DNA from 3 places in the Yokenella regensburgei genome. Region 2 is predicted to be linked to each of the others. Evidence: predicted binding sites of a transcription regulator. Region 2 holds the regulator's gene; each other region holds the start of a gene.
The links. The regulator PurR, encoded in region 2, represses purine synthesis genes. The targets are predictions, from matches to a motif close to CANGCAAACGTTTGCNTG.
Positions count from the first base shown of each region.

Region 1: the regulator PurR is predicted to act here: its motif matches at 3,707-3,724, upstream of gltB (glutamate synthase large subunit).
Region 3: the regulator PurR is predicted to act here: its motif matches at 2,205-2,222, upstream of purL (phosphoribosylformylglycinamidine synthase).

Region 1 covers NZ_RBIZ01000004.1:675,080-680,937, reverse strand. The annotation lists gene gltB (glutamate synthase large subunit) at 1-3,673, opposite strand, end outside; gene mnmL (tRNA modification radical SAM protein MnmL/YtqA) at 4,357-5,277, shown strand; gene arcB (aerobic respiration two-component sensor histidine kinase ArcB) at 5,355-5,858, shown strand, end outside.
Region 2 covers NZ_RBIZ01000003.1:1,068,129-1,073,986, reverse strand. The annotation lists gene acuR (acrylate utilization transcriptional regulator AcuR) at 1-420, opposite strand, end outside; gene sodB (superoxide dismutase [Fe]) at 662-1,243, shown strand; gene C7387_RS05380 (MFS transporter) at 1,283-2,449, opposite strand; gene cydH (cytochrome bd-I oxidase subunit CydH) at 2,617-2,706, opposite strand; gene purR (HTH-type transcriptional repressor PurR) at 3,004-4,029, shown strand; gene punR (DNA-binding transcriptional activator PunR) at 4,030-4,959, opposite strand; gene punC (purine nucleoside transporter PunC) at 5,077-5,858, shown strand, end outside.
Region 3 covers NZ_RBIZ01000003.1:25,674-31,531, forward strand. The annotation lists gene tadA (tRNA adenosine(34) deaminase TadA) at 1-495, shown strand, start outside; gene mltF (membrane-bound lytic murein transglycosylase MltF) at 489-2,039, opposite strand; gene purL (phosphoribosylformylglycinamidine synthase) at 2,296-5,858, shown strand, end outside.

The DNA.
Region 1 (5,858 bases), on a different contig from region 2:
CGAACGGTTTCGCCTGCTGCAGCAGTTGAGCGTTAAGCACCCCGTTATCAAACGGCGGGTTGTGCTCGGTGCAGTACACCGCTTTCCCCGGGTGCGGTTCAGCAGTCTCCAGCAGTTTGCCGAGATCCAGTTTTTGCTGTTTGGCGGTGAAGCCTTCCAGCTCTTTCAGCAGGTCGGTACGGCCAATCAGGTCAACCAGGCGCGTTACGCCAAGCTCGGCCATCAGCTCACGCACTTCACGGGCGATGAACTGGAAGTAGTTCGTCACTTTGAACGGCAAACCATGGTAGTGATTTTTACGCAGCTTATCGTCCTGGGTAGCAACACCGGTCGCGCAGTTGTTCAGGTGGCAGATACGCAGGTATTTACAGCCCAGCGCCACCATCGGGCCGGTACCGAAGCCGAAGCTTTCCGCACCAAGGATTGCCGCTTTGATGATGTCGAGGCCGGTTTTCAGACCGCCGTCCACCTGCAGACGAATCTTGTGGCGCAGACCGTTGGCAACCAACGCCTGCTGCGTTTCCACCAGCCCCAGCTCCCACGGGCATCCCGCGTATTTCACGGAGGAAAGCGGGCTTGCACCGGTGCCGCCGTCGTAGCCGGCGATGGTGATGAGGTCCGCATAGGCTTTTGCCACACCGGTGGCAATAGTGCCCACGCCCGGTTCAGACACCAGTTTCACTGAGATCATCGCTTTTGGATTGACCTGTTTGAGGTCAAAAATCAGCTGCGCCAGATCTTCAATCGAGTAGATATCGTGATGCGGCGGTGGTGAAATCAGCGTGACGCCCGGGACGGAGTAGCGCAGTTTTGCGATGTATGGGGTGACTTTATCACCCGGCAACTGACCGCCTTCGCCCGGCTTCGCGCCCTGAGCCACTTTAATCTGAATCACGTCGGCGCTGACCAGATACGCCGGAGTCACGCCGAAGCGACCCGAGGCCACCTGCTTAATGCGTGACACTTTATTCGTGCCGTAGCGAGCCGGATCTTCACCGCCCTCGCCGGAGTTGGAGTTACCGCCGATGCTGTTCATTGCTTCCGCCAGCGACTCGTGAGCCTCCGGGCTCAACGCGCCGATGGACATCGCGGCGGTATCAAAGCGTTTGTACAGCTCGCTTGCCGGTTCGACATCGTTGAGGCTGACGGCGGTACCGTCCGGGTTCAGCGCCAGCAGATCGCGCAGGGTGGCGGCGGGGCGGTTGTTCACCAGCGTCGCATATTCCTGATAATCGCTGTATTCACCGCTCTGCACCGCCTGCTGCAGGGTGCGCACCACGTCCGGGTTGTAGGCGTGGTATTCACCGCCGTGAACGTACTTCAGCAGCCCACCCTGAGCCAGCGGCTTGCGGGCAAGCCACGCGCGCTTGGAAAGGTTCAGCAGATCCTGCTGGAAATCGTCGAAGCCAGCACCGCCGATACGGCTCACCGCGCCCTGGAAGCAAAGACCAGAAACGTCGGCATGCAGGCCAACCGCTTCAAATAGCTTCGAGCAACGGTAGGAGGCGATGGTCGAGATGCCCATTTTGGACATGATTTTGTACAGGCCTTTGTTGATGCCGTTACGGTAGTTCAGCATCACCGTGCGGTAGTCTTTGTCGATAGCTTTGCTGTCGACCAGTTTTGCCAGCGTTTCGTAGGCCAGATACGGGTAGATAGCCGTCGCGCCAAAGCCCAGCAGCACCGCGAAGTGGTGCGGGTCACGGGCACTTGCGGTTTCGACAATGATGTTGGCGTCGCAGCGCAGGCTCTTATCTACCAGACGAGTCTGGATAGCGCCCACCGCCATCGGCGCCGGTACCGGCAGACGGTTTTTTGCAATATTCCGGTCCGAGAGCACCAGCAGAACGGTGCCGTTGCGGACCATTTGTTCGGCTTTGTCACACAGCGCTTTTACCGTCTCTTCCAGTGTGGCCTCGGTGACATCAAAGGTGATATCCAGGCGGTCAGCGCGGTAGTGCTCTTCCTTCATGGTCGTGAGCTGGGTGAAGTCGGAGAACAGCAGGATCGGCGATTTAAAGCTCAGACGGTGCGCCTGGCCTTCTGCTTCGCAGAACACGTTCATCTCGCGGCCAATGCTGGTGGCAAGGGACATCACGTGTGCTTCGCGCAGCGGATCGATTGGCGGGTTAGTCACCTGCGCAAACTGCTGACGGAAGTAGTCGTAAATGATGCGCGGCTGACTGGAAAGCACGGCGAACGGGGTATCATCACCCATCGAGCCTACAGCCTCCTGACCGTTTTCACCGAGCACGCGGATAACCGAGTCCAGCTCTTCCGCGCTGTAGTTAAACTGTTTCTGGAAGCTCGCGAGCATATCGTCGTCCAGCTCGCGGTGGCCGACGTCTTCATCCGGCAGATCTTCGAACGGCACCAGGCGACGGACGTTTTTCTCCATCCACTCTTTGTACGGGTGACGGCTCTTCAGATCGTTATCGGTTTCCGCCGAGTGCAGAATCCGGCCCCCGCGGGTGTCGATAACCATCAGCTCGCCCGGGCCCACGCGGCCTTTCTCAACCACTTCATCCGGTTGGTAGTCCCAGATGCCGACTTCTGAGGCACAGGTGATGAGCTTGTCTTTGGTGATGACGTAGCGCGCCGGGCGTAGGCCGTTACGGTCGAGGTTACAGGCAGCAAAGCGACCGTCGGACATGACGATACCTGCCGGGCCGTCCCACGGCTCCATGTGCATGGAGTTAAAGTCGAAGAAGGCGCGCAGCTCCGGGTCCATATCCGGGTTGTTCTGCCAGGCAGGCGGCACCAGTAAACGCATGGCGCGCACGATATCCATTCCGCCTGCCAGCAGCAGCTCGAGCATGTTGTCGAGGGAGCTTGAGTCGGAGCCGGTTTCGTTGACGAACGGCGCAGCGTCCTGCAGATCCGGGATCAGCGGAGTCTGGAATTTATAGGTACGGGCGCGGGCCCACTGGCGGTTACCGGTGATGGTATTGATCTCGCCGTTGTGTGCCAGATAGCGGAACGGCTGTGCCAGCGGCCAGCGCGGCACGGTGTTTGTGGAAAAGCGCTGGTGGAACAGGCAGATGGCCGACTCCAGACGCAGATCCGCAAGATCCAGGTAGAAGCGCGGCAGATCCGCCGGCATACACAGACCTTTATAGATGTTCACGAGGTTAGACAGGCTACAGACGTAGAAGTCTTTGTCTTCCTGCAGACGTTTTTCGATACGGCGACGAGCGATGAATAGACGACGCTCCATATCGCGCGGGCGCCAGCCTGCCGGGGCGTTAACAAAGATTTGCTCGATGCGCGGCATGGAGGAGAGGGCGATTTCGCCGAGCACGCCTTCGTTGGTCGGCACGTCACGCCAGCCGACAATCGACAGCGTTTCACGCTGCAGTTCTTCTTCCACCACACGGCGGGAAGCGCTTGCCAGTTCAGCGTCTTTGTTCAGGAAAATCATCCCGACGGCGTAGTTTTTGGCTAAACGCCAGCCGCGTTCTTCAGCCACCAGGCGGAAGAAACGGTCCGGTTTTTGTAACAGCAGGCCGCAACCGTCGCCGGTTTTACCATCGGCGAGGATCGCTCCACGGTGCTGCATACGGGCCAGTGCGTGAATGGCGGTACGCACTACCTTGTGGCTAGGTTCGCCTTCTATGTGGGCGATCAGGCCGAAACCACAGTTATCCTTCTCAAGGGATTTATCGTACAACATATCAGTGAACCTCCCCAGGCTCTACGGGACGACCTCCGAACCGATTGCGCGCAGGCGCAGCAAGGGCATGGCGACGGGGTTCGGTGTTTCATACACCTGCCTCGCATTCGCCCTCTAGTATCCTTTTCGCATCGGTGCACAAGTATTGAGGACTTGCTTCAGAGGGAATCTCAATTACTGCATAAATATGATGAGCAGAGCGCTCATCCAGAAAGCTTCCAGCGGATTTCCAACTTATCGGGAATCTGCACACAGGTCAAATGGCAAACTTATTGATAGAAAAATGTGCTAGCAGGTAGTTATGTTAATGATAAGTAATGATATATCAGTAATTTTATCGTAAAGATTCTGTCAGGGAAGTGGCGATTGAGTGTGATCTGTCTCACTGTATGAAAGCGGTATTAGCCCTTTAGTGTGCTAAAGTCGACATTTCCGACAGATTTTTATCCTGGTAATGCTGCTAAAGTCGCTTCATGCCTCTGTTTTTTACCATGCCGAAGAATAGTGAAAAAAAGCGTTCTGACATAAGTAAAAGTCATTGCCTTTAGGCTGAATGAAGTTGCAGTAATTGTGCTTGAATATGCAATAAATAAAAGGCGGCCGTGGCGATTGATCCAGGTCATCGCCAACAGAGCGTAAAAATGGCAGGCTTGGCCCCTTTGTTGAGGCCGGTTTACCAGATTATGCAGTTACAGAAATTAGTCAATATGTTTGGTGGGGATCTTACGCGCCGTTATGGCGAAAAGGTTCATAAACTCACGCTGCACGGTGGGTTCAGTTGCCCGAATCGCGATGGCACCATCGGCCGTGGCGGCTGTACCTTCTGTAATGTCGCCTCCTTTGCTGATGAAGCGCAGCAGCACAGCTCTATTGCCGAACAGCTGGCGCATCAGGCTCTGAGGGTGAACCGGGCTAAACGTTATCTGGCCTATTTCCAGGCCTACACCAGCACCTTTGCGGAAGTGCAGGTGCTGCGCTCGATGTATCAACAGGCCGTGGCCCAGGCGAGCATCGTTGGCCTGTGCGTTGGTACGCGTCCGGACTGCGTTCCTGAAGCCGTGCTTGATTTGCTGAGCGATTACCACGAGCAGGGCTATGAAGTCTGGCTGGAGCTGGGCCTGCAGTCGGCACATGATAAAACTCTGCATCGCATTAACCGCGGCCATGATTTTGCCTGTTATCAGAATACCACCCGACTGGCGCGGGCACGGGGGCTGAAGGTGTGCTCACATCTGATTGTTGGTCTGCCGGGTGAAGGACAAACCGAGTGTCTGCAAACTCTTGAACGGGTTGTTGATACCGGTGTTGACGGTATTAAGCTGCACCCGTTACACATCGTCACCGGCAGTATCATGGCGAAGGCGTGGGCAGCGGGCAGGCTTGACGGTATTGCGCTTGATGAATACACGGTGACCGCCGGAGAGATGATTCGTCACACCCCGGCAGAGGTGGTCTATCATCGTATTTCCGCCAGCGCGCGGCGGCCAACGCTGCTCGCTCCACTGTGGTGTGAAAACCGCTGGACCGGGATGGTAGAGCTCGACAAATACCTCAATGCTCATGGTGTTCAGGGATCTGCCGTCGGTTCTTGCTGGATCCCATAACGCATTTTTTACACTTCCTTCAACGCCTCGCTCAGAATTGGGTATTATTGAGCGAAGATGTGGCGAAGGGATCCCCTATGAAGCAAATCCGTTTACTTGCGCAGTATTACGTCGACCTGATGATGAAGCTCGGGTTGGTGCGTTTTTCCATGCTGCTTGCACTCGCGCTGGTGGTGCTGGCGATTGTGGTGCAGATGGCCGTGACCATGGTGCTGCACGGCCAGGTTGAGAGCATTGACGTTATCCGTTCAATCTTCTTTGGGTTGTTAATCACGCCCTGGGCGGTGTATTTCCTCTCGGTGGTGGTAGAGCAGCTTGAAGAGTCGCGTCAGCGCCTGTCCCGGCTTGTTGAAAAACTTGAAGAGATGCGCGAGCGTGACCTGAAGCTCAACGTTCAGCTAAAAGACAACATTGCGCAGTTGAACCAGGAAATCAGCGATCGTGAGAAAGCGGAAGCTGAGCGTCAGGCGACCCTTGAACGTCTGAAAATTGAAATGAAAGAGCGTGAAGAAGCGCAGATTCAGCTCGAACAGCAATCCTCTTTCCTGCGTTCTTTCCTCGATGCCTCTCCCGACCTGGTT
Region 2 (5,858 bases):
TGCCACCTCATGCGCCAGATTGCCCACTGCACAACCGCGATTGAACTGATACTTCGCCATTCCTGAGGCTGCCGCATCCACAAAGGCTGCGATCCTGTCGAGCGGTAAACGGGTTTCGTCACCCAGGGTACGCTGAAGGAGTCGCGCGAAAAAACTGTCGTACTGTTCAAGCACCGCCATCCCGAAGGCTTCTTTACTCTCAAAATAGTAATAGAAAGAGCCTTTCGGGACGCCGGCACGTTTGAGGATGTAATCAAGGCTGCTGGCGCTGAACGGTGACTCGGTCAGCACTTCCACTCCGGTGCAGATGATAGTGCGCTTCACATCAAGCTGTACGGAGACCGCTTTCGGTGGGCGTCCGCGTTTCCTGCGAGGCGTCGCGCTGTCCGTTGGGCTATTCGCAGAGAGTTCAGAGGACATGCAACCTCACAAAATCAGAATAAAAAGACTGGCTTAACAGTATAAGCGCGCAAGTGCCACGGGAACCATAAAAATCCCCTCTCAGCGCCAGTCTGACACGCTTTGCCGGTATGAGCCTCGCCACACAACCCGGCCAGATGTAAGGTTAAGTTCCTCTTTTGTCTCGCCTTTCAATTTGCTACCCTACCCATACTCGATACGTGGTTATTGAGTGTTCATACAATAATAAAGGAGAGTAGCAATGTCGTTCGAATTACCTGCATTACCGTATGCAAAAGACGCCCTGGCGCCGCACATTTCCGCAGAAACGCTGGAATATCACTACGGCAAGCATCACCAGACCTACGTCACCAACCTGAATAACCTGGTAAAAGGCACCGCGTTTGAAGGCAAATCACTGGAAGAAGTTGTTCGTACTTCTGAAGGCGGCATGTTCAACAACGCAGCACAAGTGTGGAACCACACCTTCTACTGGAACTGCCTGGCACCGCAGGCCGGCGGCGAGCCAACCGGCGAAGTAGCTGCAGCCATCACTAAAGCGTTCGGCAGCTTTGCAGATTTCAAAGCACAGTTCACCGACGCGGCTATCAAGAACTTCGGTTCTGGCTGGACCTGGCTTGTGAAGAAAGCAGACGGCAGCCTCGCTATCGTCTCGACTTCTAACGCGGGTACCCCGCTGACCACTGACGCGAAGCCGCTGCTGACCGTCGATGTGTGGGAACATGCGTATTACATTGACTACCGTAACGCCCGCCCGAACTACCTCGAGCATTTCTGGGCGCTGGTAAACTGGAATTTTGTTGCGAAGAACCTGGCAGCATAAACCAGAACGCAGAAGGGTCACCCCTTCTGCGTATTTTTATCACTGACTGACCATCGCCTCTTCAGGCTGAGAACGCCCACCGAACAGCACCACAACCAGCGCCAGCCCGGCAATAATCGCCCCCATCACCGGTACAAAACTGTAGCCGAGGCCACCGGAGATCACCGCGCCACCGGCGGCGGCACCCAGTGCGTTACCGAGATTGAACGCCCCAATATTCACTGAAGAAGAAAGCCCTGGAGCTTCGTGAGCCACACGCATCACACGCATCTGCAGCGGCGGTACGACGGCGAAGGTTGCGGCGCCCCACACCACCATGCTGATAGCGGCGCCAATTTCACTGCGCGCCAGCAGCGGAATTGCCAGCATAATGACCATCAGCAGCAGCAGGAATACCTTCAGCGTCCGGCTGACCGAACGGTCGGCAAACTTACCACCAAGGTAGTTACCGATAGAGAAGCCCACGCCGATCAGCACCAGCATCGCGGTGATAAACAGCGGAGAGGCGTCGGTGATGGTGTGCAGGACTGGTGAAATATACGTATAAAGCGTAAACATCGCCCCGGCACCCAGCACGGTGGTCAGCAGCGCTGACAATACCTGCGGACGCATCAGTACAGAAAGCTCGCGTTTAACGTCAGGGCGCTCACCGGCACTCCCTTTTGGCAGAGAGAACCACAGGCTCAGCATCGCCACAACGCCCAGGCCGGCGGTAGCAAGGAAAGACATACGCCAGCCGATGGTTTCACCAAGCCAGGTCGCCGCCGGCACACCGCCGATATTGGCGATAGTCAGGCCCATAAACATGGTCGCCACCGCGCTTGCCTGTTTATGCTTCGGTACGACGCTTGCGGCCACCACTGACCCCAGGCCGAAGAACGCGCCGTGGTTAAGGCTGGTGATGATGCGTGATAGCATCAACGTGGTGTAATCCGGCGCAATCGCCGACAGCACGTTGCCGAGGGTAAAAATAGCCATCAGGAACACCAGCGCGTTACGGCGCGCCCGGTGAGACAGCAGCAGCGTCATCAGTGGTGCACCCACCATCACGCCAACGGCGTAGGCGCTGATTAACATCCCGGCAACCGGAATAGAAACATCAACCCCTTTCGCAATGACGGGCAGCAGGCCCATGGGTGAAAACTCGGTCGTACCGATGCCAAACGCGCCTATCGCGAGGGCTACTAATGGAAAATTGATTTTCATCTAACAACTCCGGTCAGCCGCGGCGAAGGCGCGGTACCCTATTAAGAAGTTGAAAGTATGACAGCAATCACAAAAAACAGAAGTGAAGGAATTGGCAAAAGATTATTGCGCAATTGATAACAATGGCGGGGGAAGGGATTGAGGGAGATGGCTCTCCCTCATGAAAATCAGTGCAGAACGGCCGTCAGCCCGGCCGCAACGATCAGGGCCAGGGTAATGATCGTGGTAGTCAGAGAGAGCTTCAGTTCGGTACTCATCAATTTTTCTCCTTTTTATCCCCACATGAAAAGTGAGCTTGCTCATTTTTACATAGTTAAGCACAAAAATCTGCACGCTTTTCGTCGCGATGATCATTATTTCTCTTTCCCTTTGCGCCAGGATGAGCCAAAATCCCACGCTAAATTAAAAGCGTACCGGCCATTGACCCCCTCCTGTCGTCCTGTGTCGTTTTCCCGGCGTAATGCAATCTGAAATGATTGCGTCAGGGTGTGTAGAGGCAAACGTTTACGTAGCAAGTTATACAGGAGTTCAGGATATGGTCTGGAGTGAGAGCCATGGCAACGATTAAAGATGTAGCGAAGCGCGCAAACGTTTCCACTACAACCGTATCACACGTAATTAACAAAACCCGCTTTGTGGCGGAAGAGACGCGCAACGCGGTGTGGGCAGCGATCAAAGAGCTGCACTACTCCCCGAGCGCCGTCGCCCGTAGCCTGAAGGTTAATCACACGAAATCGATTGGCCTGCTGGCGACCAGCAGCGAAGCGGCCTACTTCGCTGAAATCATTGAAGCGGTTGAGAAAAATTGCTTCCAGAAAGGCTATACCCTGATTCTGGGTAACGCCTGGAACAACCTTGAAAAGCAGCGTGCTTATCTGTCGATGATGGCGCAAAAGCGCGTCGATGGCCTGCTGGTCATGTGTTCTGAGTACCCGGAATCGGTTATCTCAATGCTGGAAGAGTACCGTCATATCCCGATGGTGGTGATGGACTGGGGCGAAGCTCATGCCGACTTCACCGACTCCGTTATCGATAACGCCTTCGAAGGCGGTTATATGGCGGGCCGCTACCTGATTGAGCGTGGCCACCGTGAAATCGGCGTGATCCCGGGACCGCTTGAGCGCAACACCGGCGCGGGCCGTCTTGCCGGCTTTATGAAAGCCATGGAAGAAGCGCTGATTAAAGTGCCGGAGCACTGGATTGTACAGGGCGACTTTGAGCCAGAATCCGGCTATCGCGCCATGCAGCAGATCCTCGGCCAGCAGCACCGCCCCACCGCCGTATTCTGCGGTGGCGATATCATGGCGATGGGTGCCATTTGCGCCGCCGACGAGATGGGATTGCGCGTGCCGACGGATATTTCGGTGATCGGTTATGATAACGTGCGCAACGCCCGCTATTTCTCCCCGGCGCTGACCACCATTCACCAGCCGAAAGATTCTCTGGGTGAAACGGCGTTCAATATGCTGCTCGACCGTATCGTCAACAAACGCGAAACCTCGCAGTCCATCGAGGTGCATCCGCGTCTGGTGGAACGTCGCTCCGTTGCCGACGGCCCGTTCCGCGATTATCGTCGTTAATCACTTCTGCGGGTCCGGAGCCTCCGGTACCCGCAGCCACTCCCGGTTCAGCGTTTCACTATCCCCAAGATAATCCAGCAACCAGGCCAGCGCCGGAGACATATCCTGCTGCTGCCACGTCAGGCAACAGGCAGAATCCTGGTACGGGTTTTCGAGACACAGTTCCACCCACTCCCCGCTTTCGATCCACGGACGAGCAAAATGCTCTGGCACCATGCCAACACACAACCCCGCCGACAGACAGGTGGCCGACGATGTCCAGTCCGGCACCACGACGCGTTTCTGGTTATCCAGAAGCCAGGTGGTCCGCTTTGGCAGCGATCGCGAGGTATCTTCGGTGACCAACGAAGGCCAGTTGCGCAACGCCTCATCGCTGAGCACGCCTTCCATGCTCGCCAGCGGATGATGATGCGCAACCACGCACACCCAGTGCAGTGTGCCCATATCGCGAAACGCGTAGCGTCCCCCGACCGGGATCGCCTGCGTCGCGCCGATCGCCATCTCTACCCGACCATCAGCCAGTGCATCCCAGACGCCGTTGAACACTTCCTGGTAGACAATCAGCTCGACGTCCTGAAAATGGCGATAGAAATCAACGATCATCTGCCGGGTACGTTCCGGCCTGACGATATTATCGACGGCAATGGGCAACTGGCCGCGCCAGCCGTTGGCAATCTGCTGACACTGCTGGCGGGTGATCTGCATTTTTTTGATAACAGAACGCCCTTCTTTTAAAAACCAGACACCGGCAGGCGTCAGTTCAACATCGCGATGGCGCCGTTCAAAGAGCGGTACGGCGAGCCACTCCTCCAGCTGACGTACCGTATAACTGACCGCGGAGGGCACGCGATGCAGCTCCTGGGCCGCTGCGCTGAAGCTGCCATTACGGGCGACAGCATCGACCACTTCAAGAGAATATTCAGACCACATTTTCTGCCTACAAAAATTTTGAATTCACTAAACAAATATTAGCGTTTCACAAGCCGCTTTGCACTCCCTACACTCAGCGCCTGAGTCGTACACCTGCATCTATAAAGAGAAAGTGATATGCAACCTGGAAAATTATTTCTTGCCTGGCTGGCCGGTTTAAGCGTGCTCGGCTTCCTGGCGACGGACATGTACCTGCCCGCTTTTGCCGCTATTCAAAGCGATCTACAAATACCTGCCGCCAGCGTGAGCGCAAGCCTGAGCCTGTTCCTGGCCGGTTTCGCCGTCGCGCAACTGCTGTGGGGACCGCTGTCCGACCGCTATGGTCGCAAGTGGATCCTGCTCGCCGGTTTAACCATTTTTGCCCTTGGCTGCCTTGGCATGCTGTGGGTACGTGACGGCATGCTGCTGCTGGTCCTGCGCTTTGTGCAGGCCGTTGGCGTCTGCGCAGCAACGGTAACCTGGCAGGCGATGGTCACCGATTACTATCCGGCCCACCGCACCAACCGCATTTTTGCCACCATCATGCCGCTGGTTGCCCTCTCTCCGGCGCTGGCGCCGCTGTTGGGTAGCTGGATCCTGGTACATCTGGAATGGCAGGCCATTTTCGGAGCGCTGTTTATTATTACGCTGATTCTGATGATCCCGGCGCTGCGCCTGAAGAAGCCTGCCGAGAAAGCAGCACAAAAATCAGAAAAGAAACTGACCTTCTTTACCCTGCTGCGCTCCCGTGCCTACTGCGGCAACGTGTTGGTTTATGGTGCCTGTTCAGCCTGTTTCTTCGCGTGGCTGACCGGCTCCCCGTTCCTGCTGCACGAGATGGGTTACGGCCCGGGTGCTATTGGTCTGAGCTATGTGCCGCAAACTATTGCCTTCCTGGTAGGGGGTTACGGCTGTCGTGC
Region 3 (5,858 bases), 1.0 Mb from region 2:
AACCATGAATACTGGATGCGCCACGCGCTGGGGCTGGCAAAGCGAGCCTGGGAAGAGGGTGAAGTTCCGGTAGGCGCGGTGCTGGTGCACAACAATCAGGTGATTGGCGAAGGCTGGAACCGCCCGATCGGTCGTCACGACCCGACGGCCCATGCCGAAATCATGGCGCTGCGCCAGGGCGGTTTAGTGCTGCAAAACTACCGTCTCACCGATACCACCCTGTATGTGACTCTTGAGCCATGCGTAATGTGTGCCGGGGCGATGGTACACAGCCGCATCGGCACCCTGGTATTCGGCGCCCGAGATGCTAAAACCGGCGCGGCCGGTTCGCTGATGGATGTCCTGCATCACCCGGGAATGAATCATCGGGTAGAGATTGTTGAAGGTATTCTGAGTGAAAGCTGTGCGGCAATGCTGAGTGATTTCTTCCGCCAGCGTCGGGCGGAGAAAAAAGCGCTGAAGAAGGCGGCAGATCCCGCCGCGGGGGATCAGTGACGCGGCACGTCCACGATCATATTGGGCACTTTCACCTGGATCTGCCCCGAATGTTCGTCCGGGAATAGCGACAGGAAAGGCAGCACCCCGGCGCTTCTCTGATTCAGCTCCTCTACCGATACCGCAGGATAATCTTGCGCAATCCGCATGGCCTGCTCCGCTTTCTTCTCTTTCTCGATCAGATAGCCGACCAGGCTTATCTGGTATTTACGGATGTTCTCAACGTAAGCGTAAGCCTCGTGTCCACGAGCGTAGCCATAGGTTAACCTGCTGTAGTACGGTTTCAGGCTGAGCAGCGGCAGGCGCTGCTTCACTTCCGCCCAGCTGTCCGGATTCCCTTTTTGTTTCGCCGTCAGCGCCCGGGCATCCAGCATATGTGCGTAACCCATATTGTAGGCCGCCAGCGCAAACCAGATCCGCTCATCCGGCGGTACGGTGTCCGGCACTTTGGTCATCATGTCCTGCAGATAACGCATTCCGCCGCTGATACTTTGCTCGGCGTCGGTACGATCGGTCAGCCCCAGGCTCTGTGCGGTATTTTTGGTCAGCATCATCAGGCCGCGAACCCCGGTTGGAGAGGTTGCTAACGGATCCCAGTGTGATTCCTGATAAGAAATCGCCGCCAGCAGGCGCCAGTCAATCTCCTGCGCGTACTTCTCAAACATCGGTCGCAGGTCGGGGAGGGTACTGTCTACCGCCCGCAGGAAGGTGCGGGTATCGACGTAGTCAAACCCGTCTCCGTGACCGAGGTATTTCTCTTCAAGGCGGGCTAAGGTACCGTCTTCATTAATGTTATTAAAGAAGTCGAGCATGGCGGCCGGAAGCGTATTGTCTTCGCTGCGAAGCGTAAACCAGGTGACCGGCTGTTCGTCGGTGACGTCGAGTGCGACGGCAAGTTCCGGATGCACTCGCTGGTACAGGCTGATGGCAACGGAGTCGGCAATGGTGTAGTCGAGTTTACCTTCTATCACGTCGTCCATTAACGCGACGCTGCCGCGTTTGTCATCCACGGTCCACGACAGGCGCGGGTACTTTTTCTCTTTCAACGCCTGCAAATCATTGATCGCCACGTGGCCGGGGGCAATGGTCAACTGCTGCGCGGTCACGTTCTCAAGCGAGCGCGGGCGGTAGTTCCCCACCTTATAGACCAACTGCTGGGAAACGGAGTAATACGTCGGACCGGCCTGGTAGTTTTTCAGGCGCTCAACATTATACACCAGCCCCGCGGCCAGCATATCGGCCCGGTCGTGGTCGAGATCGTCAAACAACTGGCTGATGTTTTGCCGTACGGTCACTTTCAGCTTCACGCCGAGGTAATCCGCAAACTGTCGGGCCAGCTCGTAATCGAGGCCGGAGTCTTTGTCGTTGATGTTGGTCCAGGTGAGGGGAGAGACGATGGTACTGACGCGCAGCTCCCCCCGCGACTGGATAGCGGCGATACGGTTGTCGGCTTTGCCGAACCAGGGGATAGAAGGCCATAAGGCCGCTGCCAGCAGCAGTGTAACAATGCCGATAAGCAGATAATTAATCTTTAATTTTTTCAATTAGTTAATTCTCTGCGCTGAAGTGTCGTCAGTCAGCAGTTACCATAGTGATGGCCTGGGAGTGAGAGTCATGTGGACGGCATTTTGCTTAACAATAAGACAGTTGGCAACTTATTCCGGGGATTAGTCACACCAATTGTCAAAATGACAGCCTGATTTTATTTCGACGCAAACGGTTACGTAGCCGCCCAGGATCCTCTATAATGGCGCCCGTTTTCCCCTTGCGTACACTGAAACCCAGAAGACGAGAGACTTAATGATGGAAATTCTGCGTGGTTCGCCTGCACTGTCTGCATTTCGTATCAACAAACTGCTGACGCGCTTCCAGGCCGCCAATCTGCCGGTAAGCAATATATATGCTGAATATGTCCATTTTGCCGAGCTTAGCGCTCCGCTCTCCGGTGACGAGTTCTCCCGACTGGAGCGTCTGCTTCAGTATGGCCCGAAGCTTAGCAGCCATACTCCTTCAGGAAAGCTGCTGCTCGTTACCCCTCGCCCTGGCACTATCTCCCCCTGGTCTTCCAAAGCAACTGACATCGCCCACAACTGCGGACTGGAGCAAATTGCTCGTCTGGAGCGCGGTGTTGCCTGGTACATTGAAGCCTCGACGCTCAGCACGGAACAGTGGGATGCGGTGGTCGCAGAACTACACGACCGGATGATGGAGAGCACCTTTACCTCTCTGGAAGCGGCGCAGAGCCTGTTTGCTCATCATCAGCCGGCTCCGGTTGCCAGCGTCGATCTGCTGGGTCAGGGGCGTCAGGCGCTGGTGGATGCCAACGTGCGCCTGGGGCTGGCGCTGGCGGAAGACGAAATTGATTACCTGCAGGACGCCTTCGTTAAGCTGGGCCGCAACCCGAACGATATCGAACTGTATATGTTTGCGCAGGCCAACTCTGAGCACTGTCGCCACAAGATTTTTAACGCCGACTGGATTATCGACGGCGAAGAGCAGCCAAAGTCGCTGTTCAAAATGATTAAGAACACCTTTGAGAAAACCCCGGAGCACGTGCTCTCCGCTTATAAAGATAACGCCGCGGTGATGGAAGGTTCTGATGTGGGCCGATTCTTTGCCGACCACGAAGCCGGGCGCTACGACTTCCATCAGGAGCCGACGCACATTCTGATGAAGGTGGAGACGCATAACCACCCGACGGCTATTTCGCCGTGGCCGGGTGCGGCGACGGGCTCCGGCGGTGAAATCCGCGATGAAGGGGCGACCGGACGCGGTGCCAAGCCAAAAGCGGGCCTGGTGGGCTTCTCGGTGTCTAACCTGCGTATCCCGGGCTTTGAACAGCCGTGGGAAGAAGATTTTGGTAAGCCGGAGAGGATCGTTACCGCACTCGATATCATGACCGAAGGTCCATTGGGCGGCGCGGCGTTCAACAACGAATTCGGTCGTCCGGCGTTGAACGGTTATTTCCGTACCTATGAAGAGAAGGTGACCAGCCATAACGGCGAAGAGCTGCGCGGCTACCACAAACCTATCATGCTGGCGGGCGGTATCGGCAACATTCGCGCTGAGCACGTGAAGAAAGGCGACATCCCGCCGGGCGCGAAGCTAATTGTCCTCGGTGGTCCGGCGATGAACATCGGCCTTGGCGGCGGTGCAGCGTCTTCTATGGCTTCCGGCCAGTCCGACGCCGATCTCGATTTTGCTTCCGTGCAGCGCGACAACCCGGAAATGGAGCGCCGTTGCCAGGAAGTTATCGACCGCTGCTGGCAGATGGGCGACGCCAACCCGATCCTGTTCATTCACGATGTCGGTGCGGGCGGTTTGTCTAACGCGATGCCGGAGCTGGTGAGCGACGGGGGGCGCGGTGGCCGCTTTGAGCTGCGCGACATCCTGAGCGATGAGCCGGGTATGAGCCCGCTGGAAATCTGGTGTAACGAATCCCAGGAACGCTACGTGATGGCGGTCGCAGCCGACCAGCTCCCGCTGTTTGATGCGCTGTGCAAACGCGAACGCGCGCCGTACGCGGTGATCGGTGAAGCGACGGAAGAACTGCACCTGACGCTAAACGACAGCCACTTCGATAACCAGCCTATCGATATGCCGCTTGATGTGCTGCTCGGTAAAACGCCGAAGATGACCCGCGATGTCACCACGCTTGCTGCAAAAGGCGAGCAGATTGACAGAAAAGGCATCACCGTGGCTGACGCGGTTAATCGCGTACTGCATCTCCCGGCGGTGGCCGAGAAGACCTTCCTCGTCACCATCGGCGACCGTACCGTTACCGGCATGGTGGCGCGCGATCAGATGGTCGGGCCGTGGCAGGTACCGGTAGCCAACTGCGCGGTGACTACCGCAAGCCTCGACAGCTACTACGGCGAAGCGATGGCGATGGGCGAACGAGCCCCGGTGGCGCTGCTCGACTTTGCCGCCTCTGCCCGTCTGGCGGTGGGGGAAGCACTGACCAACATTGCGGCGACGCAGATTGGCGATATCAAACGTATTAAGCTCTCTGCCAACTGGATGGCCGCCGCGGGTCACCCGGGCGAAGATGCAGGTCTGTATGAAGCGGTTAAAGCGGTGGGCGAAGAGCTTTGCCCGGCGCTGGGGCTGACCATTCCGGTGGGTAAAGACTCGATGTCGATGAAAACCCGCTGGCAGGAAGGCACTGAAGAGCGCGAGATGACGTCACCATTGTCGCTGGTCATCACCGCATTTGCCCGCGTTGAAGACGTGCGTCGTACCGTTACGCCGCAGCTTGCCACTGAAGACAACGCCTTACTGCTTATCGATCTTGGCAACGGTCGCAACGCGCTGGGCGCAACAGCGCTGGCGCAGGTGTACCGCCAGCTGGGCGATAAGCCTGCCGACGTGCGCGACGTGGCGCAGCTCAAAGGTTTCTTCGATGCCATGCAGGCGCTGGTGGCCGGGCGTAAGCTGCTGGCTTACCACGACCGCTCTGACGGTGGTCTGCTGGTGACGCTTGCCGAGATGGCCTTCACCGGTCACTGCGGCGTTGAGGCCGACATTGCCGCGCTTGGTGAAGATCGTCTGGCGGCGCTGTTCAATGAAGAGCTGGGGGCGGTGATTCAGGTGCGGGCGGCGGATCGCGAAGCGGTAGAAACGCTGCTGGCATCCCATGGCCTGCAGAACAACGTTCATTACCTCGGTAAAGCGGTGGCGGGCGATCGCTTCACCCTTACTGCCAACGGTCAGCCGGTGTTCAGCGAAAGCCGTACCACGCTGCGTATGTGGTGGGCTGAAACCACCTGGCAGATGCAGCGTCTGCGTGATAACCCGGAGTGTGCGGATCAGGAGCACGAAGCCAAACGCCATGACAACGATCCGGGTCTGAACGTTAAGCTCACCTTCGACATCAACGAAGACGTTGCGGCACCGTATATTGCCCGCGGCGCACGTCCGAAAGTCGCGGTTCTGCGTGAGCAGGGCGTGAACTCACACGTTGAAATGGCGGCGGCGTTCCACCGCGCTGGGTTCGATGCCATCGACGTTCACATGAGCGACCTGCTGGCCGGGCGCACCGGTCTTAGTGATTTCCATGCGCTGGTGGCCTGCGGTGGCTTCTCATACGGCGACGTGCTGGGCGCAGGCGAGGGCTGGGCGAAATCTATCCTCTTCAACAGCCAGGTGCGCGACGAGTTTGAAACCTTCTTCCATCGTCCGCAGACGCTGGCGTTAGGTGTGTGTAACGGTTGTCAGATGATGTCTAACCTGCGTGAACTGATCCCGGGCAGTTCGCTGTGGCCGCGCTTCGTGCGTAACCACTCCGACCGCTTTGAAGCACGCTTCAGCCTGGTGGAAGTTACCAACAGCCCGTCTCTGCTGCTGCAGGGGATGGCCGGTTC